DNA from 4 places in the Bacillus sp. PK6-026 genome. Region 4 is predicted to be linked to each of the others. Evidence: riboswitches for the same ligand, from Rfam matches in the RefSeq annotation. Region 4 holds a riboswitch; each other region holds the start of a gene.
What was found. Region 4 has a riboswitch for S-adenosylmethionine ahead of metK (methionine adenosyltransferase). Riboswitches for the same ligand answer to the same signal wherever they lie in the genome.
Positions count from the first base shown of each region.

Region 1: linked by a shared signal. The riboswitch ahead of M1D59_RS05040 (methionine ABC transporter ATP-binding protein) and the one ahead of metK (methionine adenosyltransferase) in region 4 are both predicted to bind S-adenosylmethionine.
Region 2: linked by a shared signal. The riboswitch ahead of metN (methionine ABC transporter ATP-binding protein MetN) and the one ahead of metK (methionine adenosyltransferase) in region 4 are both predicted to bind S-adenosylmethionine.
Region 3: linked by a shared signal. The riboswitch ahead of mtnK (S-methyl-5-thioribose kinase) and the one ahead of metK (methionine adenosyltransferase) in region 4 are both predicted to bind S-adenosylmethionine.

Region 1 covers NZ_CP096418.1:991,361-998,871, reverse strand. The annotation lists gene M1D59_RS05055 (L-cystine transporter) at 1-930, opposite strand, end outside; gene M1D59_RS05050 (MetQ/NlpA family ABC transporter substrate-binding protein) at 1,057-1,875, opposite strand; gene M1D59_RS05045 (methionine ABC transporter permease) at 1,897-2,547, opposite strand; gene M1D59_RS05040 (methionine ABC transporter ATP-binding protein) at 2,550-3,551, opposite strand; SAM riboswitch class I at 3,651-3,764, opposite strand; gene cspB (cold shock-like protein CspB) at 4,068-4,268, shown strand; gene M1D59_RS05030 (ABC transporter permease) at 4,385-5,326, opposite strand; gene M1D59_RS05025 (ABC transporter ATP-binding protein) at 5,319-6,242, opposite strand; gene M1D59_RS05020 (ABC transporter ATP-binding protein) at 6,262-6,963, opposite strand; gene M1D59_RS05015 (GntR family transcriptional regulator) at 6,960-7,334, opposite strand; gene M1D59_RS05010 (hypothetical protein) at 7,339-7,511, opposite strand, start outside.
Region 2 covers NZ_CP096418.1:3,483,089-3,490,599, forward strand. The annotation lists gene metQ (methionine ABC transporter substrate-binding lipoprotein MetQ) at 1-781, opposite strand, end outside; gene M1D59_RS17815 (methionine ABC transporter permease) at 795-1,463, opposite strand; gene metN (methionine ABC transporter ATP-binding protein MetN) at 1,456-2,481, opposite strand; SAM riboswitch class I at 2,598-2,705, opposite strand; gene M1D59_RS17825 (SCP2 sterol-binding domain-containing protein) at 2,880-3,236, opposite strand; gene M1D59_RS17830 (thioredoxin family protein) at 3,358-3,666, opposite strand; gene M1D59_RS17835 (toprim domain-containing protein) at 3,692-4,036, opposite strand; gene M1D59_RS17840 (YusG family protein) at 4,099-4,335, opposite strand; gene gcvH (glycine cleavage system protein GcvH) at 4,396-4,779, opposite strand; gene M1D59_RS17850 (arsenate reductase family protein) at 4,841-5,197, opposite strand; gene M1D59_RS17855 (acyl-CoA dehydrogenase family protein) at 5,313-7,097, opposite strand; gene M1D59_RS17860 (acetyl-CoA C-acetyltransferase) at 7,117-7,511, opposite strand, start outside.
Region 3 covers NZ_CP096418.1:1,468,232-1,475,742, reverse strand. The annotation lists gene M1D59_RS07490 (pyridoxal phosphate-dependent aminotransferase) at 1-1,119, opposite strand, end outside; gene M1D59_RS07485 (carbon-nitrogen family hydrolase) at 1,215-1,994, shown strand; SAM riboswitch class I at 2,078-2,221, shown strand; gene mtnK (S-methyl-5-thioribose kinase) at 2,304-3,500, shown strand; gene mtnA (S-methyl-5-thioribose-1-phosphate isomerase) at 3,506-4,567, shown strand; gene M1D59_RS07470 (hypothetical protein) at 4,574-4,687, opposite strand; gene M1D59_RS07465 (methylated-DNA--[protein]-cysteine S-methyltransferase) at 4,779-5,276, opposite strand; gene M1D59_RS07460 (PAS domain-containing sensor histidine kinase) at 5,284-7,494, opposite strand.
Region 4 covers NZ_CP096418.1:3,260,549-3,268,059, forward strand. The annotation lists gene M1D59_RS16560 (phosphatase PAP2 family protein) at 1-260, shown strand, start outside; gene M1D59_RS16565 (glycosyltransferase family 4 protein) at 320-1,456, shown strand; gene asnB (asparagine synthase (glutamine-hydrolyzing)) at 1,498-3,396, opposite strand; gene metK (methionine adenosyltransferase) at 3,541-4,743, opposite strand; SAM riboswitch class I at 5,134-5,271, opposite strand; gene pckA (phosphoenolpyruvate carboxykinase (ATP)) at 5,466-7,049, shown strand; gene M1D59_RS16585 (dicarboxylate/amino acid:cation symporter) at 7,300-7,511, shown strand, end outside.

The sequences.
Region 1 (7,511 bases), 2.1 Mb from region 4:
GCCTGCGCTTGATCTAGATGTAAACGCGAATACAAGGACCGGAAACGCCTTTTTCAAGTATGTGACAGGATTTAAACCGCTGAATGTAATGAGCAGCAGGTGAATGATGAACATGACGATCAGCGCCACATATGAAGCGATGACAAATTTGCCGAGCTTGGCAATGCTGTCGAGATCGCTCGTTGCAATCGTTTTTGTCATGATCGCCAATACACCGTAAGGCGTCAGCCTCAGAATCAACGTCACTACACGCATAATGATCGCATACACGGCATCAACCATCTTTTTGAAAAGCTCAGCTTGTTCAGGCTGTTTTCGATTGACCCCGAGATACGCGATTCCAAGGAAAGCCGCAAAAATAACAACGGCGATCGTTGATGTCGGTCTTGCTCCCGTAAAATCTAAAAACGGATTCCCCGGAAGAAGCTCGACAATTTGCTGTGGAAGTGTTTTGGCTTCCATGTCCTGCGATTTCTGTTCGAGTTCCGCCCCTCTCATTGACTCTGCCTGGCCTTGATCCACATGGACAGCCTGCAGGTCGAAAGCAAGTGCGGACGCGATTCCCACCGCAGCAGCGACAGCTGTCGTCGCGATCAAGAGGCCGATGATCAATCCGCTGATTTTTCCGATATTGTGCGTCAGTTTAAGCTTTGTAAAAGCACCCAAAATCGAGATGAATACAAGCGGCATAACGATCATCTGCAAAAGCTTCACATAACCGCCGCCTGCAATATTAAACCAATCAGATGTCTGCGTAATCGTTTCTGAAGACGAACCATATATAAAATGCAAAGCGAATCCAAAAACAATGCCGATTCCCAGAGCGGTAAATACCCGCTTAGAAAACGAAACATGTTTTTTTTGCATCATATAAAGGAGCGCCATCAGGCCGAGCATGACGATAATATTAATAACAACAAATAATGTCATGGTAACAAAAGCACCCCCAGAATTTTTTACATTTAAAAACTATAGTACAACAAACCTGATTGGTCAAGTAGGAATTATCGATGTATTTCAATATATGACCCGGGAATCAATTGCGCGACTGACATTTTATTCGCCGATGTCTTTCAGTGGAACAAAAGTCGGCAGCTGTGCACCGTCAAACTCTTTTTTGATCAATTCAGCGGTATCGTCTGATTGGTACAGCTCAACGATCTTTTTCAAATCTTCACGGTCCCGGTCTTCTGTTCTGGCCGCAATAATGTTGATGTACGGTGTCGCTGTTTCGTCTTCCAGTTTAATCGAATCTTTGACAGGATGGAAGCCGGCGTCAACCGCTATGCCGTTGTTGATAACAGATGCAGCGACGTCGGGAAGCACGCGCGGCGTTTGCTCTGCGGCCACCGTTGTGATTTTGAGTTTTTTAGGATTTTCTTTAATCGCATCAAGCGTTCCGTTTCCGTCAAATCCGTCCTTTAATTGAAGCAGGCCGGCGGACTCCAACAGGAGCAAGGCTCTGCCCATGTTCGTCGCTTCGCTCGGAACAGCGATTTCCGCGCCGTTTGGTATATCGTCAGGCGAATCATACTTCTCGGAATAAATGCCCATCGGAGCGATGATCGTTATGCCGATCGGCGAAAGTTCAAGATTGCGTTCCTTTTTGAATGCATTAAAGTAAGATATCGTCTGAAATGCATTGGCGTCAATGTCACCGCCCGCCAAAGCCTGGTTCGGCTGAACATAATCAGAATATTTGACGATTTCAAGCTTTAAGCCTTCTTTCTCGGCTTTTTTCTTCACAAAGTCCCAGATTCTTGTATCCGTTCCGCTGATGCCGATTTTAATGGTTTTCGCATCAGAGTCTGCCGCACACCCCGCGATCACTCCCGCAAGCAGCAGTAAAATGATAACAAATGTGAACTTTTTCATCATAGCTGTCTCCCTCTCTGTTTATCTTCTTCTCAATTTTTTGGACAGAACGTTTCCGGATGTCTGCAATCCCTGCACAACGATGACGAGAATTGCAACCGTGATGATCATCGTCAGCGTGTCAAACCTTTGGTAGCCGTATGTGATCGCCAAATCCCCAAGACCGCCGGCGCCTATCGCACCAGCCATCGCCGACGCTCCGACCAATCCGACCGTTGCCACCGTAAAACTCAGCACAAGCGAACCGAGCGCTTCCGGAATCAGAAACCGGAAGATGATCTGCCGCGGAGTCGCTCCCATTGCTTCAGCGGCTTCAATGACTCCCGGATCGACTTCAAGCAGAGAGTTCTCGACGAGCCTTGCGATGTAAGGCCCCGCATAAAAAGTCAGGGGAACAATCGCTGCCGATGTGCCGATGGACGTCCCCACAATCAGCCTTGTCACCGGAATTAAAGCAACCATCAAGATGATAAATGGAACGGAACGGAAAATGTTAATGATCATATTGACAACCGTAAAAACTGCCGGATTTTCAAGCAGATGCCCCTTCCTTGTGACAACCAGCAAAATGCCGAGCGGAATGCCGATCACGCTTGAAAATAAAAGCGAGAAAACCGTCATTTGAATCGTCTGAACCAGTGCGTCAATGATTTGGTCATATGTAACAAGCATGCTTATACCTCCCTGATGCGAATGTTTTCTCTGCGGATATATTCGAGCGCCCGCCCGATTTCACCGTCTTCCCCCTGCAGTTCAACCGTCATACTGCCAAACGGAATTCCCTGAAGCTCTGTAATCGTTCCGTGCAGAATGTTGACTTCTACGTCAAACCGCTTTGCCACTTGCGAAAGAAATGGCTTCCCGGAAGATTCGCCGACAAATTGAAGCTGGTAGAGATGCTTCACATTTAATTTTTGAATCGATTCAGGTATCTCGTGGTCGATGGCTGATTTGACAAAGCTTTTGGCCGTTTCGGTTTCCGGCGCGGAAAACACGTCAAACACGCTGCCTGATTCAATGATCCTTCCTTTTTCAATGACCGCGACTTTGTCGCAGATTTCTTTTGCCACATTCATTTCATGAGTGATCAACAAAATCGTGATGTTATATTGTTCGTTGACGCGCTTCAGCAGCTTCAAAATATCGCCGGTCGTCTGCGGGTCAAGCGCGGATGTCGCTTCATCACAGAGCAGAACCTCCGGATTTGTCGCCAGCGCCCGGGCAATGCCGACGCGCTGCTTTTGGCCGCCCGACAGCTGATCCGGATAATCGCGGGCTTTATCCTCAAGTCCGACAAAATGGAGCAGTTCCGTCACTTTTTGCTTGATTTCGGCTTTCGGTGTTTTGACAAGCGCGAGCGGCTCAGCGACATTAGCGAAAATCGTCTTTGAATTTAACAGGTTAAAATGCTGAAATACCATGCCGATCTTCCTTTTAACAGCTCGAATCTCAGCTTTCGACAGAGACATCAAGTCTCTTCCGCCGACGAATACCTTTCCGGCCGTCGGTTTTTCAAGGAAGTTCACACAGCGGATCAGCGTGCTTTTCCCTGCGCCGCTGAATCCGATGACGCCGTATATTTCCCCTTTATCTACATGAAGGTCGATTCCATTGAGCGCATGAACCTTCTGTCCGCCGCTTTCATAGACCTTTTCAACGCCTTCAAATGTAATCATGATGATCTTCCTCCTCTTTTTGGCTAACAAAAAAGGCTCCCTCTTAAAAAATAAGAAGAAGCCTTAGACGACACGAAGTAAATAGAGTGGTCCGCTCTCTTCTTATCTTCCAAGCCCGTACGGCTTGTTGGATGTGGCACAGTATTCTGCTGTATGCAGAACCCGCTGCCGAGGCTTCATAGGGCCAATTCCCTCCGCCTCTCTGAATAAGAAGTGTTGATGCATGAAGTTTTACCTAACTTTACAGCTTCTTTGAAATGTTGTCAATCAGAATTGTGAAAATTTCAAAAACCCGCTTTTTAATGCTTTATTTTTCGCCCTGATTATTAAATTTCACTTTTTTTAAAAAAATTGTGTTTAGCAGTTGTAATTTCGCTTAAACACTGGTAAAGTAAAGGTAATTATTTTTGTTCGAACTATCTTTAAGAAGAAAGTTTTGTAAGAGTTTTCGTCTTGGAAGTTTGTTTTAGAGCAAGAATAGTGAATTTAAGCGTTATCGCTTTAGGAGGAAATTTCATGCTAGAAGGTAAAGTAAAATGGTTTAACTCTGAAAAAGGTTTCGGATTCATCGAAGTTGAAGGACAAGACGATGTATTCGTTCATTTCTCTGCTATTCAAGGCGAAGGCTTCAAAACTTTGGAAGAAGGCCAATCTGTATCTTTCGAAATCGTTGAAGGAAACCGCGGACCACAAGCTGCTAACGTAACAAAAGCGTAAGCTGTGAACCGCTGATCTTCATACAGGACTGCTGACCGAATGTCAGCAGTCTTTTTATATTTAAAAAAAGCCTGACGCCCGGAAAACCGGCGTCAGGCTTTTTTTGCGAAAACCGCTTATGAAGCGATGTCTCTTTTTGTGAATGCACCAAAGGCGAGCACATGAAAAACGATAAAATAGACAGCCAGCACCACAATCGAGAATCCCAGCGTCATGTCTGAAACAAGCGGAGATCCGTCAAAGTATTGAGTGAGATCAGTGTTGGCAAATAAGATGTATTTCACCCAATCAAATTTCGTTGCGAGCAAGTTTGTCACCGTTCCGCCCATTGCCAAAAGGAAAATTGAAATACCTACGGCAAGCGAGCTGTTTCTGAAAACAGCTGAAATCATAAAGGCCATTGTCGCCATCATCAAAAGCGATATTGAATTCAGCAAATAGCTGCCGGCCAAGTGCAGCAGCAGGCTTTTTTCTTCAACGGTTCCATCGGCGTACGCCAAGTGAACCTGGCTGCCGTCGCCTGCCCCGAATAAAGCAAGGCCTGTGATACCCGCGCTTGCGAACAGAATGAAAAGCAAAGCCAATGCAAAAAGCAGAACTGTAAAATATTTTGCCAGCAAAATTTTAAAGCGGCTGATCGGCCTGATGACAAGCAGCTTCACCGTTCCCCAGTTGAATTCATTCGCAACGATTCCCGCAGCCACCGTGATCACAAACAGACCGAGGAGAGGAATGTTGCCGCTCGCGTCGCTGATGAACGACAGGGCCGAATAGTCCCCGTCTTCCGGCAAATCGTGCTTGATTCGATACTCATTAATGGCGGTCGACCGTTCATAGCTTTTTTCAAGTGCCGGATTATTGACCCCTTTAAGTTGTTCTTTCATATCTTTATTTTCCTGCATCAATTCTTTTTTCCAGTCCGGGTTTTGGTCTGTCTCTCCGATCATCTTTGTGAGAACGCCCAGCCCGATGGCAGATAACAGCAAAATCGCAATCATGACATATGTGCCTTTTCGATTAAAAATTTTGATCCATTCATTTACGATGAGATTAAACATGCTGAGCTTCCTCCTTCTCTGCGGTGATTTCCAGGAACCGGTCTTCCAGCGATTTGTTCACAGCCTTCACTTCATATAGGCGGACACCGTTGTCTGACAAGTGTTTGATCAAATCAGGCACTTCATCTTTTTGAAGGCTGAGCTCTATCCCGCCTTCCGCTTCGTCAACCTTCATCTTTTTGAAGGCAGCCGCTTCCCGCATCAGAGCCTGATTGTCATCCGCTTGAATATAATAGCGCTTCTTTTCATCCCGAGCGGGTCCGTGCACATGCTGAATATCCCGGAGCTTTCCGTTCTGGATAATGGCGATCCTGTCGCACATCAGCTCCATTTCTGAAAGCAGGTGGCTTGAAACGATGACCGCCATACCTCTTTCTCTCGTCAGCTTTCTTAAATGATCGCGAATTTCCCGGATACCGGCCGGATCAAGCCCGTTCGTCGGCTCATCGAGAATCAAGAGCTTCGGATCGTGCAAAAGGCTTTGGGCCAGGCCAAGCCTTTGTCTCATTCCTAAAGAATACGTTTTGACCTTATCGTTGATCCTGTTTTTCAATCCGACAAGCTCGACGATTTCGTCAATTTTCTGTTTCGTCACGCCTTTCGTCATGCGCGCGTATTGCTGAAGGTTTTGATAGCCCGTTAAAAATTTATACAGTTCCGGATTTTCAACGATCGCTCCGATATGCCGCGCGGCCTTTTCAAAATTTTCTTTTACGCTGACGCCGCACACGGCGATTTCACCGGCGGTGATGTTCATATGCCCGACAATCATCCGGATCGTCGTCGTTTTTCCGGCGCCGTTCGGACCTAGGAAGCCGAATATTTCGCCTGCCCGAACGTCAAAGCTCAGGCCGTCGATAATCTTTTTCCCCCTGATCGTTTTTGATACATTTTTTAATTCCAAAAGTGTTTCCACTGTTTCTCCTCCAGCCTTTTCAATTTTTTTCTTCAATAAACCGTTTCAGCCATTCCAAAAGCGACATTCCGGATTCCTCGCGCAGCTGTTCGACATCCTTTTTTTCTTCAATTCGGCCATTTAAGACGACGACGACCTCATCCAAAATTTGTTCAATTTCATGAATCTCATGGGTGGCGATGACGATTGTCTGCTTATCAAGCTCCAAATATGTAAGAAGGCTTTTGACGATCGATTCTCTCACCATCGGATCAAGACCGGAAAACGGCTCATCAAGCAGCACGACTGCTGCATCGCGCGCCAATGTGAGCGCGAGCTTCAGCCTGCCCCGGTTGCCTTTGGAAAGCTTGCCGATTTTTTTATCCCCGTCGATTTTCATGTCCTTTAACAGGTCCCACGCTTTATTTATACGGAAATCGGAAAACTGGGTTTCATAAAAGTGAATCATATCCTTGACCCGAAATGGATCGTAGAACATATCGAGCTCTGTTAAATAGGCGATGTTCTTCGTCTCCTTTCTGGCTGCCGGCCGCCCTCCGATCAGCACCGAGCCCGAATCCGGAAACGAGAGCCCTGTGATCAGCTTCAAGATCGTAGATTTGCCGCTGCCGTTCGGTCCTGTCAACCCGTAAATTTTCCCGGGAGAAAGTGACAGATCGGCCTCTTTGAGCGCATACTCTTTGCCAAACTTCTTCGTGACATTTTTCAGCTCAATCTTCATTTGGGATCTCCTTTCTGAAGAAAACGGTCAAGTTCCAACAACATGTCTTGTTTAGACAAGCCAAGCTCTTCCATGCTCTGGACAAATTGCCCGATAACTTCCGACCTCATCTCCCGCTTTAAATCATCGATGACTTCCGTATGTTCAACAACAAAGGTGCCCTGTCCCCTTCTGGTCTCCACCACGCCCATCCTTTCCATTTCATTGTAGGTTCTTTGAATCGTATTCGGATTTACCTGTGTCTGAACAGCCAGCTCACGGACCGAAGGCAATTTTTCTCCCGGTTTGATCTCTCCGCGGATCATTTTTTTAAAGAGCTGTTCGGCTATTTGCCTATAGATCGGCTTTGAAGCAGAAAATTCATTTGCCATTCTTTTACACCTCAACTCTTCTGTTCAGTAATTTGCAGGAGAGATAGAAGAGACAGACGCCTAAGACTGTGTAATACACCAGGAGAACACCCGGCAAATCAACTTGAGAAAATGTAACAGTCCATCCTGAATGTTCGTAATGAAGTTTGAATTCAGCCTTTAAAGAAATGCTCCACA
Region 2 (7,511 bases), 220 kb from region 4:
TTTTAATGTCCTCAGAGCGCAATACGTCCATCAGAGCTTTCACCTTGTCAGAATCTTCGTCGCCTTTGCGGACGGCGATGATGTTAGCGTAAGGATTGTCTTTTGGAGACTCAAGCTCGATTGAATCAGTTTTCGGATTGAGCTTGTTTTGGATCGCGTAGTTCACATTGATGAACACTGCGTCAGCTTCATTGGCTTCGTATGCTTTTGCCGTCATTTCAGGCGCCACATCATTTTTGATTTTGAGGTTTTTCTTGTTTTCTGTAATATCTTTTACTGTCGCATCCACTTTTTCAATGCCTGATTTCAGCTTGATCAGTCCGGCATTTTCAAGCATTGCAAGCATGCGGCCCTGTTCAGCGGCGTTGTTGCTCATAATAATTTTTGCACCGTCAGGAAGGTCTTTTAAAGATTTATACTTTTTAGAGTAAATGCCGAATGGCTCAAGGTGTACCGCGCCGACGTTAACAAGATCGTAGTCTTTATTTTCTTTCATTTCCTGTTCAAGATACGGGACGTGCTGGAAGTAGTTCGCATCGAGATCTTTCGTTGCAAGCGCCTTGTTGATCAGTTTGTAGTCCGTGAAATTTTTGATTTTAAGCTCATAGCCTTTTTCTTTCAAAAGCGGCTTTGCTTCTTCAAGGATTTCAGCGTGAGGCGTCGGCGTCGCTCCGACTGTGATGACTTTGCTGTCTTTATCCCCTTCGCTGCTGGAAGATCCGCAAGCGGCTAAAACGCCTGCAAAAATGATGAATAAAGCTGTTAATAAACCTTTTTTCATGTTGATGTCCTCCCTAACGTTTGTCTAATTTATTTGTTATAAAATCCCCGATAAACTGGATGATAAACACAATAGCTAAGATGAAAATAGTGGCGATGAGTATAATATCGGGATTGTTCATCTGAAAACCGTTTACATAGGCAAGGTTCCCGAGTCCGCCTGAACCGATTGCTCCGGCCATCGCCGTCGAACCGATCAGTGCAATCGCCGTAACCGTAATGCCAGAGATCAAGGCCGGCATCGATTCGGGCAGGAGCACTTTAAATATGATCGTCGATGTTTTGGCTCCCATCGATTTTGCCGCTTCAATCACGCCTTTATCAACTTCGCGCAAAGCGATTTCAACCAGGCGGGCATAGAACGGAGCGGATGCGATAATCAAAGCCGGAAGTGCGGCGTTCGGCCCCAAGATCGTGTTCATTAAAAACTTTGTGAAACCGAGCAGCAAAATAATCAATATAATAAAAGGAATAGACCTGAACACATTGACGATTGCCGAGATTACACCGTTCACGACCCGATTCTGCCAAATGTTTCCTTTAGAAGTCAGATACAGCAGCATACCGAGAATCACTCCGATGATAAAAGCAAACAATAGGGAAATTCCTGTCATATATATCGTTTCATACGTAGCTTCCCACAGCTGCTCCATATCTACGTTTGGAAACAGTTTTTCAAACATTCGTGATCACCTCTGCTTCTACTTGACGGCTCTTGATGAAATCGACCACATCATTGACCTCGTTTTCATATCCGTCGACATGAATGAACAATGAACCGTATGCGCCGTCCTGAGTTTGCGAGATTTTGCCTTGAAGGATGTTGACTTCAACATCGAACTTCCGAATGATCTGTGTGATCAGCGGCGATTCGGCCGCTTCACCGACGAAGGTGAGCTTGATCGTCCGCCCGGATGTCGTTTCTTCGAGGAAATGCTTCAGCGTTTCCTGTGTTTCCACCGGTTCTGTTACCTGCTGAACAAAGCGCTTTGTCATTTCTTCCTGCGGCTTGAGGAATACGTTCAGCACATCGCCTTCTTCCACGACCTTTCCGTTTTCCATGACGGCCACTCTGTGGCAGATTTTCCTGATGACATGCATTTCATGAGTAATCAGGACAATGGTCAGTCCGAGCCTTTCATTGATATCGGACAGAAGACCCAGGATCGAGTCAGTCGTCTGCGGATCAAGCGCTGATGTCGCTTCATCGCATAAGAGAACTTTCGGATTGTTTGCGAGCGCCCGAGCGATGCCGACGCGCTGCTTTTGGCCTCCGCTAAGCTGTGAAGGGTAGGCATTTTCCTTGCCTTCAAGTCCGACAAGCTTTATCAGTTCAGCGACTCTTTTCAGACGTTTTGCTTTGCTGACACCGGCGATCTCCAGCGGAAACGCAATATTGTCGCGGACCGTTCTTGACCACAATAGGTTGAAGTGCTGGAAAATCATGCTGATTTCCTGCCTTGCATTCCTCAGCTTCTTCCCTTTGATCTCACTGATTGTTCTGCCGGCTACTTCAACCGTGCCTGAAGTCGGCTGTTCAAGTCCGTTCAAAAGACGGATCAAGGAGCTTTTTCCAGCTCCGCTATATCCAATAATTCCGAAGATTTCACCTTTTTTAATCGTAAGGGTGACATCCTGGACAGCATTGACATCTCCATGCTTTGACCGATAAATCTTTGAAACATTTTGAAGATTTATCAAAAGCCATCACCTGCTTTCTTGCTCAATTCTCATAGTTGTCTAAATTCCTGATCAAACAATGAAAAAAGCCTTTCTGCACACATGAGCAGAAAGGCTTTTGAATAGTCTGGGCCTTTCTCTCATCTTTCAAAGCATAACGCTTCGTGTGAATTGGCACCATTTCAACACGTGTTGATGGTTGCCGGGTTTCATAGGGCACTTCCCTCCACCTCTCTGGATAAGAGAATCATATATTTATTTTTTGATTATTATGATCGGAATTCTTAAAGTAGGATATCATGCGAAAAAATAGTTGTCAACTATTTTTCGTAAGACAATCGGCCTACGGCGAAAAGAGACGAACGTAAACGCTCGTCTCTGTCCGACTTATACACGGAATGTGCCGATTTTTCAAATTTTTAAAATGTCTCTGAATAAAGATCGCTGTTTTTAAAAAAGCCGTCCGTCAGCCATAAAATCGCTTCAAGCTTCAATAAAGCTCTGAATGAGCCTTTTACTTGAACAGTGCCGCGCTGTACGAGATGCTGCAATGAAATATCGCCGTGAAGAAGGTCAATAATCTCGCTTTGCTCTCCAAAAAAGGTCAAATGAGCTTTCTCTGCAAGAGAAGATTTTTCCATTTCCCCTTTTTCGTTGATCGCTAACGTAAAAGCTTCTTTCTCGCCTTGAAACGTAATCAGCAAAGCCGTTGTCGATAATAGAGGTTTTAAAAAAAGAGCCTTGTCCTCTCTTTCTATCAATCCCATTTTCTCCAACTGTATAACCTCCTGTAAATTGGTCATACTTACAGATTCTCTGTCTGCCGCAGGAGTTCCTTTAGGAATTGCTCGACAAGTTTTTGCTGGTTATTTCCCGAGAAATATGTCAAAACCGCCCTTAATCCACAACATTTTGTTTAATCGTATCGTATAAGTAGGAAACGGAGTGAAAAGCGTATTCTTTTTTGACGACTTGCCCGTTTTTGTAAAGGATAAAGCATGGAACGCTTTCTATTTCCTGCTGCTTGGCAAATGCCGGGGAATAATTGAGATTGTTTTTATAAAAAGGAATGTCCTTTATCATTTCATCAACGACTTCCAGCATTCTTCCGGCCAGCTGACACGTTCCGCAGAACGGCGTGTATACATATAGAAGACAGGTCTCATGTTCAAGCCGTTTTAGCTCTTTTTCTTGGAGTTCTTGCATCTGTTGAACCGCACCTCAATACGTTTTATAATAAATATTTTGTATGTACCCGGATGTTTGAACGAATTAATATTTCTGCAACATGCTGACTCGGGGCGGAAGCGACTTCTTTGTATACCCTATCGATGTATAGATGCGAAGCTTGGGGGAGCTCCCTCGTCAGCTGCCGGCGGAGCTTTTCCCCTGATTCATCGGCATCCACCAGGATATAAACGTCTTTATCAAACAGCGTTTCGGCGAATTCATCGAGTTTTGCCTGGCTGATCGTTCCGTTTGTGCAAATGATATCCACGGGCTCTTCGATGACATGCTTCACTTTTTGCTTATCTGATTTCCCTTCGACGATCATGACTTTTTCATTTTCCGGCATATGGATCACCTTTAAAGATTTACTTGTAAAAAAAGGCAGTGAATGTTCACCGCCTGACTTGATTAACACCAGCCTTGGTGGTCATCACAGTCTACATATTTAGCATCCGGACCGCTTACGGTATCCGCCGTTTTGTAAAATCTCTCATCTTGGAATGAATATCCAGATTTCAACTCGTATTGATCCTTTCCGGTCATTCGGCCGATCAGCTCATTCTCATGGTACAGCTGCATTCCGCCGTTTTTTAATCGGCTTTCCACATGTTCTGTAATATCAATACGTTCTTTTTTCAGCGTCAATTTGGACACCCCCTCTTGATATAGAGTATCCAAACGACACATGGCTATCCTGAATAATCCTTAGTCTTCTTTTATCATGTCCTCATATTGCTCGGCTGTCATCAGATTTTCGATTTCAGAAGCATCGGACGGCTCGACGATAATCATCCAAGCCTTTTCATACGGAGACTCGTTGACGAATTCAGGGCTGTCTTCCAGATCTTCGTTCACTTCGACCACTTTTCCGTTGATCGGGGCATACAGCTCAGAAACGGTCTTTACGGATTCAACGCTGCCAAAAGGCTCGTCCGCTTTGATTTCGTCTCCCACTTCAGGAAGCTCGACAAATACGATGTCTCCAAGTTCGGATTGGGCGAAGTCTGTAATGCCGATTCTGACTTTATCTCCTTCTGTTTTCACCCATTCGTGTTCTTCTGAATAACGCAACTCTTTCGGTGTGCTCATGCTAACCCCTCCATAAAGTGTTTTAATCGATCCTACATTGAAGATATCATATTTTGATGGGTTATAACCAGTATGTCTTAAACTGATCTTCTTTAAAACCGACCGTTACTTTACTGCCGTCTGTCGCAATCGGGCGTTTGATCAGCATACCGTCCGAAGCCAGCAGTTCCAGCTGCTCATCTTCAGACATGTTTTGCAGCTTGTCTTTTAAGCCGAGTTCACGGTATTTTTGTCCGCTCGTGTTGAAAAACTTCTTCAATTCAAGCCCGCTTTTCTCGTAGAGCTCTTTCAGTTTTTCCTTGCTTGGCGGCTCTTCTGCGATATGTATCCCATTGATTTCTTTGCCATGGTCTTCAAGCCATTTTTTCGCTTTGCGGCATGTCCCGCATTTCGGATACCAGTAAAAATCCAAAGCCATACATACACACCCCTCTCATTTAATCGAGGTAATTTTAACACAGATCGAATGAAAAACCTAAAACCGTGCTCCATTCTATAACAGCTAAAAACCCCGCCTAAGCAGGGCTTTTCGTTTAAACGATATATTTCTCAGCTTCAAAGACTCCCTTGGCTGCCTGGCGCTTTTTCTCAATGACATTGACAGGCGTAAAGCGCGTCAATTTGCGGAGCGCGGACAGCATCATCCGCAGCGAATCACCTGATTCCATCGCAATGAGCGATTCCTTGGCATGGCTTTCAATTTCCTGAAAGGCAACTTGTGCAAAAATCTGCGTATAAAGAATTTTCTGGGCGTTTTTGTCTTCCCCGGTTGCCTGGATGGCTTTTTCTGTACGCAAAATAGCTGCTTCCATGGCGTAGACCTGGCTGACAATGTCGGCGATATTCACGAGGATTTCCTGCTCCTGGTCGAGCGCTTTTCCATATTTTTGCGCGGCGAGTCCCGCGATCATGAGCGCGATTTTTTTGGCGTTTCTCAGCAGATACTTTTCCTGTTCCAAAACGCCGTCACCTGGTTCTTCAGGCATGAGCATCATCAGTTCTTCCTGAAGCGCCTTCGCTTTCTCAAACAGAGGAAGCTCGCCTTTCATCGCTTTTTTCAAGTATGTGCCCGGGACGATGAGACGGTTGATTTCATTTGTGCCTTCAAAAATCCGGTTGATCCGTGAATCGCGGTAAGCCCGCTCCACTTCGTATTCCTGCATGAATCCGTAACCGCCGTGGATTTGGACGCCTTCATCAACGATATAATCAAGCGTTTCAGATCCAAATACTTTGTTAAGGGAGCATTCGATTGCATATTCAGCGATCGATTTCGCGACCTGGCGCCCGTCTTTTTGCTCTTCTTCGCTCAAGGTGCCCATTTTGTCTTCAAACAGCCCGACCGTACGATAAACAGAGCTTTCCATCGCATAAAGTCTGGCTGACATAGTGGCGATTTTTTCCCCGATTAAGCTGAACTTTGAAATCGGCGTCTTAAATTGCTGGCGCTGATTGGCGTATGAAGCGGACAGCTCGATGACCCGTTTGGAAGCGCCGATTGTCCCGACAGCAAGCTTATAGCGGCCGATATTTAAAATATTGAAGGCGATGACATGCCCTTTTCCCGGTTCGCCTAAAAGGTTTTCTTTCGGAACTTGAACCTGGTCTAAGATGAGCGTACGGGTCGAAGAGCCTTTGATGCCCATTTTTTTCTCTTCAGGCCCTGTGGAAACACCTTCGTAATCTTTTTCCACAATGAAGGCCGAAAAATGTTCGCCGTCTATTTTCGCGTAGACGATGAAAACATCGGCAAAAGCTGAGTTTGTAATCCATTGCTTTTCACCGTTTAATATATAGTGGGTTCCCGCCTCATTCAAAACGGCCGTTGTTTTTGCCCCTAATGCATCAGATCCGGAGCCAGGCTCTGTTAAGGCATAGGCTGCAAATTTTTCCCCTGTTGCAAGGGACGGCAGATACTTTTTCTTTTGCTCCTCGGTTCCGAAAAATACGATCGGAAGCGTGCCGATCCCGACGTGCGCCCCGTACGATAACGAAAAGCTTCCCGCTCTTGAGAATTTTTCGGTAATCAGCGCCGAGCTGATTTTATCGAGCCCGAGTCCGCCATACTCTTCAGGAACGTCAGCACCGAGAAGCCCGAGTTCTCCAGCTTTTTTCAGGAGCCTGACAGAGTGATCGAAATTGTGCTCTTCAATTTCGTCGATGTATGGCAAAACATCTCCGAGAATATAATCTTCAGTCGTTTTGGCAATCATTTTATGTTCATCTGTGAAATCTTCCGGTGTAAACAGCTGATCAGCCGTCACCTCTTCGATCAGAAAGGCTCCGCCTTTTTTCATATGGTCTTTTGTTTGTTCCATTGTTCCATCCCCCTTGTGATTAAACTAATTCGAATACCCCTGCTGCTCCCATGCCTCCGCCGATACACATTGTTACAACGCCGAATTGCTCGCTTCTCCGCCGCATTTCGTGGATCAATGTCAGCGTGAGCTTTGTGCCCGTGCAGCCGAGCGGATGTCCGAGCGCAATCGCTCCACCGTTGACATTGACTTTTTCTTCATCGATGCCAAGCGACCTGATCACCTGGATCGCTTGTGATGCAAATGCTTCATTTAATTCGAATAAACCGATATCAGAGAGCTCAAGTCCCGCCATCTTCAGCGCCCTTGGAACAGCTTCAACAGGACCGATGCCCATCACCTCCGGCGGAACGCCGCCGACTGCGAACGAACGGAACCTTGCGAGGGGCTTTAACCCAAGCGCATCCGCTTTTT
Region 3 (7,511 bases), 1.8 Mb from region 4:
TTCGCTTGTCAAGAGGCCGACTCTCACATAGCCTTCTCCGTATTTGCCGAAGCCGATGCCGGGCGCTGTGACGACATTCGCTTTTTCGAGAAGCAGATCGGAAAAAGCCTCAGATGTATACCCGTCAGGGACAGGCATCCAGGCGAAAAAAGAACCTTGCGGAGCATCCGCGTGCCAACCGATTTCGCGGACCGCACGAATCCATACATCCCGCCTTTTTTCGTAGCGCTCATTTTGCTCCTTGACACACGCTTGGTCTGATAGAAGCGCGGCTGCCGCGGCGTCTTGGACCGCTTTAAAAAGGCTGACATACATATGGTCCTGATAAAGGTTCAGCGCTTCGATCACAGATGCGTTGCCAACTGCAAACCCGACCCGCCATCCAGCCATATTATACGTTTTGGAAAGCGTGTAAATTTCGATTCCTGTGTCTTTTGCCCCCTCCGTTTCGAGAAAGCTGACAGGCCTCTTGCCGTCGTAGCCGATCGCACCGTAGGCAAAATCGTGGACGACGCAAATTCCGTTCGACTTGGCAAACCGGACAGTCTCTTCGAAAAAAACAGGCGTGGCTTGGGCACCGGTTGGATTGTTTGGATAATTTAAATACATGAGCTTCGCATTTTCTTTCACTTCCTTCGGAATCCGGCTGTAGTCAGGCAGAAACTGATTGCCCGCTGTAAGCGGCATCGTTTCCATGTTCGCTCTTGCCAGCTCAACGCCCGACCAGTAGTCGGGATAGCCGGGATCGGGAACGAGCACGGCATCCCCCGGATTTAACAAACATTGCGGAAGCTCGACAAGACCGGCTTTTCCGCCGAACAATACAGCGACTTCGCGTTCGGGATCGAGCTCTACGCCGTATTCCCTTCGATAGAACGCGGCTGCCGCCTCCTTGAGTGAACGGCTGCCGCGAAAGGAGGAATACTGATGGTTTTTAGGGTTGCGAACGGCTTGCGCCATTGTATCAACGATGTGATCAGGTGTCGGCTGATCGGGATTCCCCTGGCCGAGATTAATCACATCATGGCCGGCGGCGATTTTTTCATTCACCTTTTTCACCAAGGAAGCGAAAAACTGCTCAGGCAGCTGTTTCAGCACATCTGAAAGCTCAAATTTCATATGATTCACCCGCTTTTGAAAAATTCTTGAAATGATAGTCCATCATCATATATTGTTAAATGTAAAATGTAAAGAAAAAAATGAGGTGATCCAGATTGAAGCTGACAATTTCATGTCTGCAATTCGATATCGCATACGGCAATCCTTCTGAAAATTTTAAAAAAGCGGAGCAGCTGATCGAACAGGAAAGCCGGAAAGCGGATGTTCTTCTCCTTCCCGAGCTGTGGACGACGGGTTATGATTTAAAAAATCTCGGCTCCATCGCAGATGAAGAAGGCAGGCAAACGAAGAGATGGCTGCAGGAAACGGCAAAAGCAAACCGTGTCCATATCATATGCGGCTCTGTCGCCGTTAAGAAAAAAAGCGGTGTGTACAATATCATGTACATCGCAGACAAAAACGGACATTTGATCAAAGAATACAGCAAAGCTCACCTTTTCCAGCTGATGGACGAACACCTTTATTTGTCAGCGGGCTCAGGCGACGGGAGCTTCGAGCTTGAAGGGATCCCGGCTGCGGGGTTTATCTGCTACGACATCCGTTTCCCGGAATGGATCAGAAAACATACGAAGGAAGGTGCGGGCATCATCTTTGTATCGGCGGAATGGCCGCTCGCCCGCCTCGATCACTGGCAAAGCCTTTTAAAAGCCAGAGCGATTGAAAATCAGTGCTTTGTCGCAGCCTGCAACCGAGCGGGAAGTGACCCGGCAAACGAATTTGCGGGCCACAGCATCATCATTGATCCGCTCGGCCGCACCCTCGCTGAAGCAGGGAGCGGTGAAGCCGTCATCAGGACCGAAATCAACCTCGGGGACATTGAAAAAGCGCGGGGGCAAATTCCGGTTTTTGAGGACATTCGCAGAGATTTATATTAAAAAAGTGTTGACAAGAAAACTGAGATGCTGGTAACATTTTCAGCAACTGACCGAACTGAAATTTCAAAATTTTATATTGATTTCTCTTATCGAGAGTTGGGTGAAGGACTGGCCTAATGACCCCAACAGCAACCGACCGTAATACCATTGTGAAATGGGGCGCGAAATTCTGCGCCGCTAGGGCACGGTGCTAATTCCATCAGACTTTGAATTCTGAGAGATAAGAGAGGCGAACGCGACAAATCAGCCTCTTTCTCTCGATGAGAAAGAGGCTTTTTTATTGTTAACGACATTTAGGGGGAATCACACATGACCGTAACGAAAACCGCAGCATACGAAACTTTGACCGAAAGCTCCGCGGCCGCGCTGGCCGTCCGCCTCGGGCTTTTTCCAAGCAAAAGCACCCTGACATGCCGGGAGATCGGGGACGGAAACTTGAATTTGGTCTTCCGCGTGTATGACAAAGAGCAGCAAAAAGGGCTGATCATCAAACAGGCGGTGCCTTATGCGAAAGTCGTCGGCGAAAGCTGGCCGCTGTCGCTTGACAGGGCGAGAATCGAAAGCAGTGCGCTGATCCGCCAAGCCGAGCATGTCCCGCACCTTGTCCCGAACGTGTACTATTCTGACACCGAGCTTGCCGTTACCGTATTGGAAGACCTTTCTCACTTGGAAATCGCCAGAAAAGGACTGATTGACGGGAAGGATTATCCCCACCTGTCGGAAGACATCGGAGAATTCCTTGGAAAAACACATTTTTACTCGTCTGAATATGCACTTGACCCAACAGTTAAAGGGCGGCTTGTGAAGCAGTTTACGAATCCGGATCTGTGCGATATTACAGAAAGCCTTGTGTTCACAGACCCTTTCTTTGATCATGAGACAAACGATTTCGAAGAAGAGCTTCGCGATGAAGCGGAAGATCTTTGGCGCAATGAAGCATTAAAAATTGAAGCGGCAAAACTGAAACAGCGCTTTTTGTCTGCAGAGGAAACGCTGATCCACGGCGACCTTCATACAGGCAGCATTTTCGCAAGTGAAGAAGCCGAAACGAAAATCATCGACCCTGAATTTGCGTTTTTCGGCCCGATCGGGTTTGACATTGGACAGTTTATCGCCAACCTGCTGCTGCACGCGCTTTCCCGCGAAGAAAACAGGCGGGCTCCTTTATACCGCCATGTCGAGACCGTCTGGCATACGTTCAGCCGGACATTCAGCGAAGCATGGGAAAACGATGCTCTTGACGCTTGCAAAAATGAGAAAGGACGCCTTGAATCAGTTCTGAAGCAGGCGTTTGAAGACGCAGCAGGCTTTGCCGGCTGCGAAATGATCCGCCGGACGATCGGCCTTGCCCATGTGGCGGACCTTGAAACAATCGTTCCGTTTTCCCGGAGAATCAGCCAAAAAAAGCTCGCCCTTAAAATAGGCGCAGCATTCATAGAAAAACGCAGTGGTTTCCGGACGCCAAAAGACTTGATTGAAGCGTTTCGGAACGCACTTAAGGAGTGAATGACATGCCTGAACAATTTGCGGTGCCCCGCTCTGTCGAATGGGAAGAAGCATCGGTAAAAATTCTGAACCAGCAAAAGCTTCCCGAAAAGACGGAATACCTGCACCTCACAACAAAAGAAGACGTCTATGATGCGATTCAAACGCTGAAAGTGAGGGGTGCACCTGCCATCGGCATTACAGCCGCCTTCGGACTCGCCCTTTGCGCACAAAGCATCAATACATCTGAGGTTTCCGCGTTTCTGGTGGAACTCGGAAAAATCAAAGATGAACTCAATCAGGCAAGGCCGACAGCCGTCAATTTATCCTGGGCTCTCAATCGGCTGGTAATAAGTGCGGAGGACGCAAAATCGGTCAATGAAGCAAAAACAAATCTGATCCATGAAGCCATTCAGATCCAGGTTGAAGACGAAGAAACGTGCCGGCAAATCGGACAGAATGCACTGCATTTGTTCAAATCGGGTGACAGCATCATGACCATCTGCAACGCCGGCTCGATTGCGACAAGCAGGTACGGTACGGCCCTTTCCCCGTTTTATCTTGCCAAAACAAAGGACCTCGACCTTCATATTTATGCCTGTGAAACGAGGCCTGTCCTGCAAGGGGCGCGCCTGACGGCGTGGGAGCTTATGCAGGGGGGAATTGACGTGACGCTGATTACAGACAGCATGGCTGCCCATACGATGAAAGAAAAAAACATTTCAGCCGTCATTGTCGGAGCGGACAGGATCGCGAGAAACGGAGATACAGCCAATAAAATCGGAACATACGGCTTGGCAATCCTCGCCAAAGCCTTTCAAATCCCGTTTTTTATCGCCGCTCCCCTGTCAACTTTTGATGTTTCGATTTCATGTGGCGACAACATTCCGATTGAAGAACGCGATCCGGATGAAGTCAGGCTGATAAACGGAACGCAAATAGCTCCGCAAGAGGTGCCAGTGTTCAACCCTGCTTTTGATATCACGCCGCACGATTTAATCTCTGGCATCATTACGGAAAAAGGGATTATCACAGACAGGTTTGAAGAAGAAATTGAAGCGCTGTTTTCCGCTGAAGCCCTTACTTAGGCCGCTTTAGCGGATTTTAATCGATTTGATGATGTCTTTCTTCTGCTCTTCGGTCAACACGTGCAGCTTGACGAACAATTCCGCGTATCCTGCTATTTTGTTCGGGCGGTTCGTTTTCACTTATTCGTCCTCCTTTTTTACCAAGACCAACATTTTTAACTTAATAAAATTATATGTCGCTGACGAAAAAAAGAAACGGCGTGCTCGTATATTATTTTCCCTTATACGCAATATTTTCGATGTCGAGCAGCACCGCTTTTTTATCCGTTTCATTTCCGGAGTACCCCGTTAAAGAACGATTTTTGCCGATGACACGGTGGCACGGGATCAAAATCGGCAGCGCATTTCTTTTATTGGCCTGGCCGATTGCGCGAACCGCTTTCGGATTCCCGACGGCGCACGCGATATCTAAATAGCTCCGTGATTCACCGTACGGGATCAACTGCAGCGCCTCCCACACTTTTTTCTGAAACGGGGTTCCATCCTGGCGGAGAGGAAGGGTGAACGTCTTCCGCTCCCCCCTGAAATATTCTTCGAGCTGGCGCTTTGCCTCCTTCAACAATTCCGTTTCGGTCCGGCGAAGCTCCAAGCCGTCTTGCTGGAGCTGTTTTAGTTCATCTTTTTCAAATAGCAAATGCGTAATGTGGTGATTTTCCTCGACAATGTAAGCTTGTCCAAAAGGCGAGGTCATTTCAATATAAAAGCCCACGATGCGATTAAGCCTCCTCCTCATGATGCTGTCTGATCGGGAGAGTCAGATGGAATGTCGTGCCTCTCCCTTCTTCACTTTCAACTTCGATTTTTCCATTATGCTCTTCAATAATTTTATAACTGACCATGAGCCCGAGTCCAGTGCCCCGTTCTTTTGTCGTGTAAAAAGGTTCGCCGAGCCTCTTCAATTTGTCTTCTGTCATGCCGATTCCTTCGTCAGCAAGCGAGATAATGATATGGTCGTCTCCTTTCGGTTTGATCGACACATATACGTTGCCTCCGTCAGGCATCACTTCAATCGCATTTTTCAAAATGTTGATAAATACCTGTTTCAGCTGATTCGGCTCGCAATAAATCAGCGGAATGCCGCCTTCGCACTTCAGATGCATCTGAACGTTGTCAAGGTTTGCCTGTGCGTGCAGCAAATCCATTGTGTCCTGCATGATTTTGACGATATTTTTTTCTTCATACATAATCGCCTGCGGTTTTGCAAGGATGAGAAACTCCGTAATAATCGATTCAATCCTTTTGAGTTCTGATGTGATGACATTAAAGTAAAGCGCGTGATCCTCATTTTGGATGCTGCCTTTCAGCAGTTGGATAAATCCTTTTAGCGCCGTCATCGGGTTGCGGATTTCATGGGCAATTCCGGCTGCGAGTTCGCCGACGACGTGAAGGGTATCAGACTTGCGGAGCCGCTCTTCAAGCTCTTTTCGTTCTGTCACGTCTCTGAGCATCGCCAAGTTCATATTTTGAATGATATTTCTTTTAAATGAAAATTCAAGAATCCGTTTTTGGTCGCTCAGCAGGAATGGGATGTCATTGTCCATTTCTTCTAAGGAAATCGTTTTAGCGGGAGAAGCTGCGTTTTCTATATGATAGCCGGAGATGACATCAAGTAGATTGGACGTTTTCAGCTGTTCAAGAGGGGTGCTGAGAATTTTTCCGGCAAGGGGGTTCGCATCGATAATGTCGTACTGGTTGTTGAAAAGAACGATTCCGTCCATTGATCCGTTGAATACTTTTCTGAACTTCAATTCGCTTTCCCGCAATTCTTGTTCCATTCGTTTTCTGTCGCTGACATTTCTTAAAATGGTTAGGTCCTGGCTGTCGAACATGATCCGTTTTGACGTGAACTCAAGCTCTTTATATTGTCCGTTTGCCATACGAAACAGCAGTTCCGCCCGGATTTCCCCTTTTTGATCATACTGCTTTTGAATGGCATGGTACCTCTGATCGGTTTGATCAATAAAATCGGTCATCTTCTTGTTGAGAAGCTGTTCCATCGGCAGTTCGAAGATTTTGCAGGCCGACTGGTTCGCTTTGACGATGCGGCCGTCGTTATTCATCAGTATAATGGCATCCATCGCATTTTCAAAGACTTCTCTAAAGCGTTCTTCGCTTTTAAACAGCTGTTTTTCCATCGAGCGCTTCTCGGTAATATCCCTCATAATCGACATGTAAAAGCCGTTTAAAATGTTCGAGGTTATCGTAAGCTCAAACAGCCGGTCTTCTCCTGATCTGAGCCGGACAGGAAGCTCCCCTTTTGCTTTCCCTCTTCTGAAAAGAGCATTCCAGATTTTATCGAGCCGCCCCTTGTTTTCAGGGGATACGAATTGAGACAGCTTCAGTTTTGAAAGCTCTGTTTTTTCAATTTCGAAGCTCTGGCAAAACGAATGGTTCGCATCGATGAAACAGCCTTGTTTATCAAAGATGACGATTCCTTCAACCGCGCGGTGAAACAAATCTTTAAACAGCTTTTCATTAATGGTGCGCTCCCGCTCCAATATTTTTTTCGATGAAATGTCCCTCATGACGACAAAATAGCAGTCTTCACCGATTCCTTTGCTTGCAGTAAACTCGATATATTTGACAGATCCGTTGTCAAGCCTGATGGCCACTTCTTTTTTCGCATATCCCCGCTCCAAAAAGCGTTGAATGCTCTGGTTCAGTTCATCCGGCGGGACGGCGTGCAGGAAGTCGAGCGCCGACCGGTCCAGCAAATTCTTTTTTTGGCTTTGCAGAATTTTGCAGGCGGCATCATTCGCCTGGATGATGTTCATCTGTTTATCCAATATAAAAATAGCGTCCAGCGTCCCGTTAAACAGCAGCTCATACTGATACAAATCCGCTTTCAGCTTGGCGTTCTCTTTCTTCAGTCTGTTCAGCTGGTTTTGCAGATTTAAGGATTCATTCAAATCAAGAGTTTCCTCCATTTATTACACTCCTTCTT
Region 4 (7,511 bases):
CGTATTTAACGCTAAAGGAAACACAGGTTTTGCAAAATCCGCTCAAGGATCATTCTTTTCCATCCGGCCATACGACCGCGGCATTTTCCGTCATTACACCGCTAATGATATTCTTTCCGATACTCGCGCTTTTATTAATTCCGGTAGGCATCAGTGTGGGACTCTCCAGAATTTATCTCGGTCTTCATTATCCTTCGGATGTTCTGGCAGGGACGGCCCTCGGGATATCAGTCGGAACTTTGTCGGCGATGGTTTTCTAAGCCGGCCGTTTCTTCCAAAGCGTCACTGATTTTTCACATCACAAACAGGAGGGGAAACGATGAAAATTGCGATATTTACGGACACTTTTACACCGGATGTGAACGGATGCGCCAGAACGCTGAAAAGGTATACGGATTATCTTGAAAAAAACGGGATGTCCTATAAAGTATTTGCGCCGGAAAGCACGCATGAAACACAATTTTCGAGCCGCATCCGCCGTTTTACGAGCATGCCGTTCTTCTTATACCCCGAGTGCAGAATCGCTCTTCCTAATCTCATCAAAATGAAATCAGAACTCCGCGAATTCAATCCCGATCTCATTCACATCGCGACTCCTTTTAATATCGGCCTGGCAGGGCTCAAGCTTGCGAAGAAATGGAACATCCCTGTCGTAGGCTCTTACCATACCGATTTTGACCAGTACCTTTCATATTATGATCTTCAAATGTTTTCCAAACTATTATGGAAATATATGCACTGGTTTCATAAAGATTTTCGAAAAATTTTTGTCCCTTCGCGCGAAACGTTTATGCAGCTCAAAGCCAAACAATTCAGGAACCTCTCCATCTGGAAGCGCGGCGTGGACTGCTCGCTGTTCAGTCCGGCGCATCAAACCGAACACATCCGCAAGCGATACGGCATAAAGGAAACCTATATCCTCAGCTATGTCGGAAGGCTTGCACCTGAGAAAGATTTGGAGACGCTGCTCAAGATCGCAAGTCACCCCAATTTGAAAGATGGCGTCCACTGGCTGATCGCGGGAGACGGCCCGTTAAAAAAAGAGCTTGAGAAGCGGGCTCCCCTCAATATGACTTTTGCCGGCTATGTCAAAGGAGAAGAGCTGGCAAGCATTTATGCAAGCTCAGATTTGTTCGTCTTTCCTTCTCCGACGGAAACCTTCGGAAATTCCGCGCTTGAAGCGCTCGCCTGCGGGACGCCTGTTATCGGGGCAGATTCCGGCGGCCTGAAAGACTTTATACAAAACGGAAGAAACGGTTTTCTTTCCGAACCTGGAAATCCGGATGCATTCACCGAAAATATATTGCGCGTCCTCTCCAATGTGCCGTTAAAAAAACGGATGTCATACGATGCGAGAAGCTATGCCCTTACCCAGTCGTGGGAAGTGATTTTTGACAATCTCTTCTCCGAATGTGAACGTGTGCTAGCAGATTTATCAGCTGAAAAACCGGCATAAAAAAAGAAGGTTTTCGATTAACGAAAACCTTCTTTTTTGACTTAAACGATAATGACTTCTTTTGGCTGATGGTTCAGTTCTTCCGGTACAAAGCGCTTTTCAACGAAAATGCTGTGCCAGATCATAAAGATGAGAACCGTCCAGATTTTGCGGCTGTTATCCGCTTTGTTGGCGCAGTGGTCTTCAAGAAGCTGAAGCACGTAATCTTTATGGATATATGCGTCTGTCTCGCTCTCTTTAATGATGTTCACGGCCCAGTCATGCATTTCGTTTTTCAGCCAGTGGCGGATCGGCACAGGGAACCCTAGCTTTTTGCGGTTTAAGACATGATCTGGAACGATGCCTTCCGCCGCTTTTCTAAGCAGATATTTTGTCGTGCCGTTTTTCGTTTTCAGCTCTTCCGGAATTTTGGAAGCCGCTTCAAATACGACTTTGTCCAAAAACGGAACGCGGAGTTCCAGTGAATTGGCCATCGTCATTTTGTCGGCTTTCAGCAAAATGTCACCGCGCATCCATGTGTGGATATCGACATACTGCATTTTGTTAATTTCGCTGTAGGACTTGCTTTCTTCAAAATATGGCTTTGTCACGTCACAGTAAGAGAGGTTGCTGTCATACTGGCGAAGAAGTTTTGATTTCATGCCTTCTTCAAAAATCTTTGCGTTGCCGATATATCTCTCTTCAAGAGGTGTACAGCCCCTCATTAAAAAGCTTTTCCCTTTCATTCCTTCCGGCATCGCTGAAGCTACGTGCAGAAGCATCTTTTTCAGCGGGGACGGAATTCGTTCAAACGGCTTTAATGAAAGCGGCTCCCGGTAAATATTGTAACCGCCGAACAACTCATCTGCTCCTTCTCCGGACAAAACAACCGTAACTTGCTTCTTCGCTTCCTTCGCGACAAAATACAAAGGAATTGCAGCAGGGTCTGCCAACGGATCATCCAGATGCCAGACGATCTTTGGAAGCTCGTTCATATATTCTTCAGGGGAAATGATCGCGCTGAAGTTCTCCACGCCGACCCTATCAGCGGTTTCTTTCGCAACATCAACTTCGCTGAAGCCTTCATGTTCAAAGCCGACAGAGAACGTTTTTAAGTTGGGATGAAATTGCTTTGCTACCGACACGATAAAAGAAGAGTCGATGCCTCCGGAAAGGAAGGAACCTACAGGTACATCGCTTCGCATATGGACTTTTACGGAATCAAAGATCGCGTCTCTTACTTCCTGAACAAGCTTGTCTTCTTCGGTCTGAACAGGCTTGAATTGAACTTTCCAGTATGTTTTAAATTGAATATCCTCGCCCGGGCGGACAGTAAACTGATGGCCCGGTTCTACTTTTTGCACCTTTTTGTCAAGCGTCTCAGGCTCTGGTACAAATTGGAATGACGTATACTGCTGAAGCGCTTTTTCATTCAATTCCAAATCGGCATCAACAGCCATCAGGCTCTTTCTTTCTGACGCAAAATAAACATGGCCGTCCGTTTTCGTAAAATAGAGCGGCTTAATGCCGAACGGATCGCGCGCTCCGTATAGGAGCTGTTCTTTTTTATCCCAGATTAAAAAAGCAAACATTCCGCGCAGCTTGGAAGCAGCTTCCTGTTTGTAGTGGCGGTAAGTCGCAAGCAAAACTTCCGTATCTGAATCGGTTTTGAACTCGTATCCTTTTGAAATAAGTTCGTCTTTCAGTTCTATATAGTTATAGATTTCTCCATTAAAAATAATCCAATAGGAATCATCTTCATAAGACAGAGGCTGTCCTCCGTTTTCCACATCGATGATGCTGAGCCTTCTAAATCCGAAGCCTACATGCTCATCATGATAGTACCCATCATCGTCCGGACCGCGGTGTACAATCATTTCATTCATTTGTTTAATCAGTTCTTCCTGGGCTGCTGTCTCGGATGATGGGCGATGATTGAATACCCCTACAAATCCACACATAGTATTGCCTCCGATTTTTTAAATTTCGTGCAGAAATCAAAGTCTGCTTCTTGATTAGACAAGTGTTTAAAGAAAAACGTTTCACATCCGCCCGCTTTTTGCCATCGAAAAACAAAGCCGCTTATGAAAGCGGCTATGCGGTTGTTATTCTCCTAATGCATCTTTCTTCAGCTGATCTGCTTTGTCTGTGCGCTCCCAAGGCAGATCGAGGTCGAGGCGGCCGAAATGTCCGTAAGCTGCCGTTTGTTTGTAAATCGGACGGCGAAGATCGAGCATTTTAATAATGCCGGCAGGTCTTAGATCAAAGTTTTTGCGAACCACTTCGATCAATGTTTCTTCACTGGCTTTGCCTGTACCGAATGTATCGATTGAAATGGATACCGGCTGTGCGACACCGATCGCGTAGGCAAGCTGCACTTCACAGGAATCAGCAAGGCCTGCGGCGACGATATTTTTCGCTACATATCTCGCAGCATAAGCTGCAGATCTATCAACCTTTGTCGCATCCTTACCGGAAAACGCTCCGCCGCCGTGACGGGCATATCCGCCATAGGTGTCAACGATGATTTTGCGTCCTGTTAAACCGGCATCCCCCTGCGGTCCTCCGATAACAAAACGGCCCGTAGGATTAATGAAGTACTTCGTGTTTTCATCGATCAGCTCTTTTGGCACTACCGGGTTGATGACGTGCTCTTTCAGATTGCGCTGAATTTGTTCAAGCGAAATCTCAGGGTGATGCTGAGTCGAAATGACAATTGTATCGATGCGAATCGGCTTGTTGTTCTCATCATACTCAACAGTTACCTGTGTCTTTCCGTCCGGACGAAGATACGGCAGAATTTCCTCTTTGCGGACTTCTGTCAAACGGCGAGACAATTTATGAGCAAGCGAAATCGGCAGAGGCATAAGTTCCTTTGTTTCGTTGCAGGCAAAACCGAACATTAAACCTTGGTCTCCGGCTCCGATCGCTTCAATTTCAGCGTCGCTCATTGCTCCTTCACGCGCTTCAAGCGCCTGGTCGACTCCCATTGCAATATCTGGCGACTGTTCATCTATAGACGTTAAGACCGCGCAAGTTTCGGCATCAAAACCGTATTTTGCACGTGTGTAGCCAATTTCTTTAATCGTTTCGCGGACTGTTTTCGGAATATCGACGTAAGTGGACGTCGTGATTTCACCGCTTACCAGCACCAATCCGGTTGTCACAGATGTTTCACAGGCAACGCGGGCATTCGGATCTTTCTTTAAAATTTCGTCTAATATACTATCCGAAATCTGGTCGCAAATTTTGTCCGGATGTCCCTCCGTAACTGACTCTGATGTAAATAACCGACGGTTTTTGCTCATTTATGTTTCCTCCTGTATATGAAGATCAGCCGTGATCTTAAGTATGATACGGATCTCGTCCCTCTTGATTATATGACGATACTCGGGCTTCATACGCTCTCGTTTTGAAACAATTTCCATATGCTATTCTTGACGAGATTCTAAGTCAAAATTCCTCTTAATAGAATTTTTCCTGACTGGCTGCCCGGCTAGACCTTTCACGTCCTGTGAAAAACGCCCAGTACCTTCCTCCTGCTTGATACTCGGCTAAAACCTTTCACGTCCTGTGAAAAACGCCGAGTACCTTCCTCCTGAAGGCAGTTTTTTTAGCAATTTTTGGATCTCGATTTATGCAATAAAAAAACCTTTTCCTATTCGCTGAGGAAAGGGTCTGGTATTGCGTGCCTTTCACTCTTATCGCTCAAGGTATTGAACACCTTGCATCAGGTTAGCACCGTAGTTGTCTCAGAAACTGTTTTTTTCCATTAATAAGAGAAACCGGTTGCTGGGTTTCATTGGGCCTGTCCCTCCACCAGCTCGGGATAAGAGTATCCGCTCAATGAAATATCTTATCTTAAAATGGCTTGTTATGTCAATATCGGCCGCAATAAATTTAAACTTGTCTTTCGAGAAAAAACCCGAACGAAAAATGAAGAAACGGTATAGACTATAAGAGTAAATGTGTTATACTAATTCTACATTAATGTTATACACATTAAAAAACACGCAAAGGAAGGTTTTTTATGAATTCTGTAGATTTAACAACTGACTTACAAACGTTATTAATGGGCGAAAACGTTCAGCTGAACTTGTCCGTTCCCCTTTTGGTTGAAAAAGTCCTTGAACGCAAAGAAGGAGTCTTAACATCTTCCGGAGCCGTGCGGGCTACAACCGGTACATACACCGGCCGCTCGCCAAAAGACAAATTCATTGTGGAAGAAGCGAGCACAAAGGACAAAATCGATTGGGGCGCAGTAAACCAGCCGATTTCAGAAGCCGCCTTTGACCGGCTGTACACAAAAGTGCTCAGCTATTTAAAGGAACGCGATGAATTGTATGTATTTGAAGGGTTTGCAGGAGCAGACGAAAAATACCGGCTTCCGATTACAGTTGTCAACGAGTTCGCCTGGCACAACCTGTTTGCAAGACAGTTGTTCATCAGACCTGAAGAACATGATAAAAAACCTGAAGAACAGCCGTTTACGATTCTTTCCGCTCCGCATTTCAAAGCCGATCCGCTCATTGACGGGACCAGATCTGAAACATTTATCATCGTGTCGTTTGAAAAGCGTACGATTTTAATCGGAGGCACCGAATATGCCGGCGAGATGAAAAAATCGATTTTTTCTATTATGAATTATCTTCTTCCTGAACAAAACATTTTACCGATGCACTGTTCGGCAAACATTGGCGAGGAAGGCGGAACAGCTCTCTTCTTCGGATTGTCAGGCACAGGCAAAACGACGCTTTCCGCCGATCCGAAACGGAAGCTGATCGGTGACGACGAACACGGCTGGTCCAGCACAGGCGTTTTCAACATTGAAGGAGGCTGCTACGCCAAGTGCATTAACTTAAGCAAAGAAAAAGAACCGCAGATTTACAATGCGATCCGCTTCGGTTCCGTTCTTGAAAATGTCGTGGTTGACGGCAAAACCGGGGAGCCGGACTATTCCGACGCATTCTATACGGAAAACACGAGAGCGGCTTACCCGATTGATGCGATTGACAACATCGTCAAGCCGAGCATCGCAGCACACCCGCAGACCATTGTATTTCTGACGGCAGATGCTTTCGGCGTGCTTCCTCCGATCAGCAAGTTAACGAAAGAACAAGCCATGTATCATTTCCTGAGCGGATATACAAGCAAGCTCGCCGGCACCGAACGCGGGATCACCGCTCCTGAAGCCACATTCTCGACCTGCTTCGGTTCCCCGTTCCTTCCGCTCCCTGCACATGTGTACGCTGAAATGCTCGGAAGAAAAATCGATGAACACGGCGTCAGCGTCTTTCTCGTCAATACAGGCTGGACCGGCGGCGGATACGGAACAGGGGAAAGAATGAGCCTCGCTTATACGAGAGCGATGGTTCAGGCTGCGATAGAAGGAGAACTGGATAACGCCGAAATGAAGACTGACCGCATTTTCGGACTTCATTCACCGGTCCATGTTCCGGGTGTGCCTGATCAAGTGCTTGACCCGGCTAAAACTTGGACAGATGAAAACGAATACGAGGAAAAAGCGATCCACTTGGCGAATGCATTCAAAAAGAATTTCAAAAAATTCTCTAATACCGAAAACATTGAAAAAGCCGGAGGACCGCTCGTATAACTCAACCCGCTTGCAGCAGCGCAGGTATTCTGCGCTGCTGCAGTTTATTAAAAATCCGCTTCGCCTGTCAGCGGCCGATGCCATTTTCTGGACAATGATTAAAACGACAATCAAGCACGGCCTGTGATAAAACGCTTCCAATTCGCGGCTGTTATTATTTGAAAATACAGACTTTTTTTATTTTTAACAAAAGAAATCTTTCATATGATAATATGATAAAAACATTTGTATATATCAGGAGGACACATCTATGAAATTTGGATTACTGCCGAGAATTATGACGGCAATTGTTCTTGGTGTTATCGTCGGAAGCTTTGCTCCGCTTTGGTTTGTCAAAACAGCCGCTACTTTCAATGATATTTTTGGAAACTTCATTAAATTCGTCATTCCTTTTATTATTATCGCTTTTATTATTCCCGGCATCGGACAAATCGGCCGCGGCGCCGGAAAAATCCTTGGCAT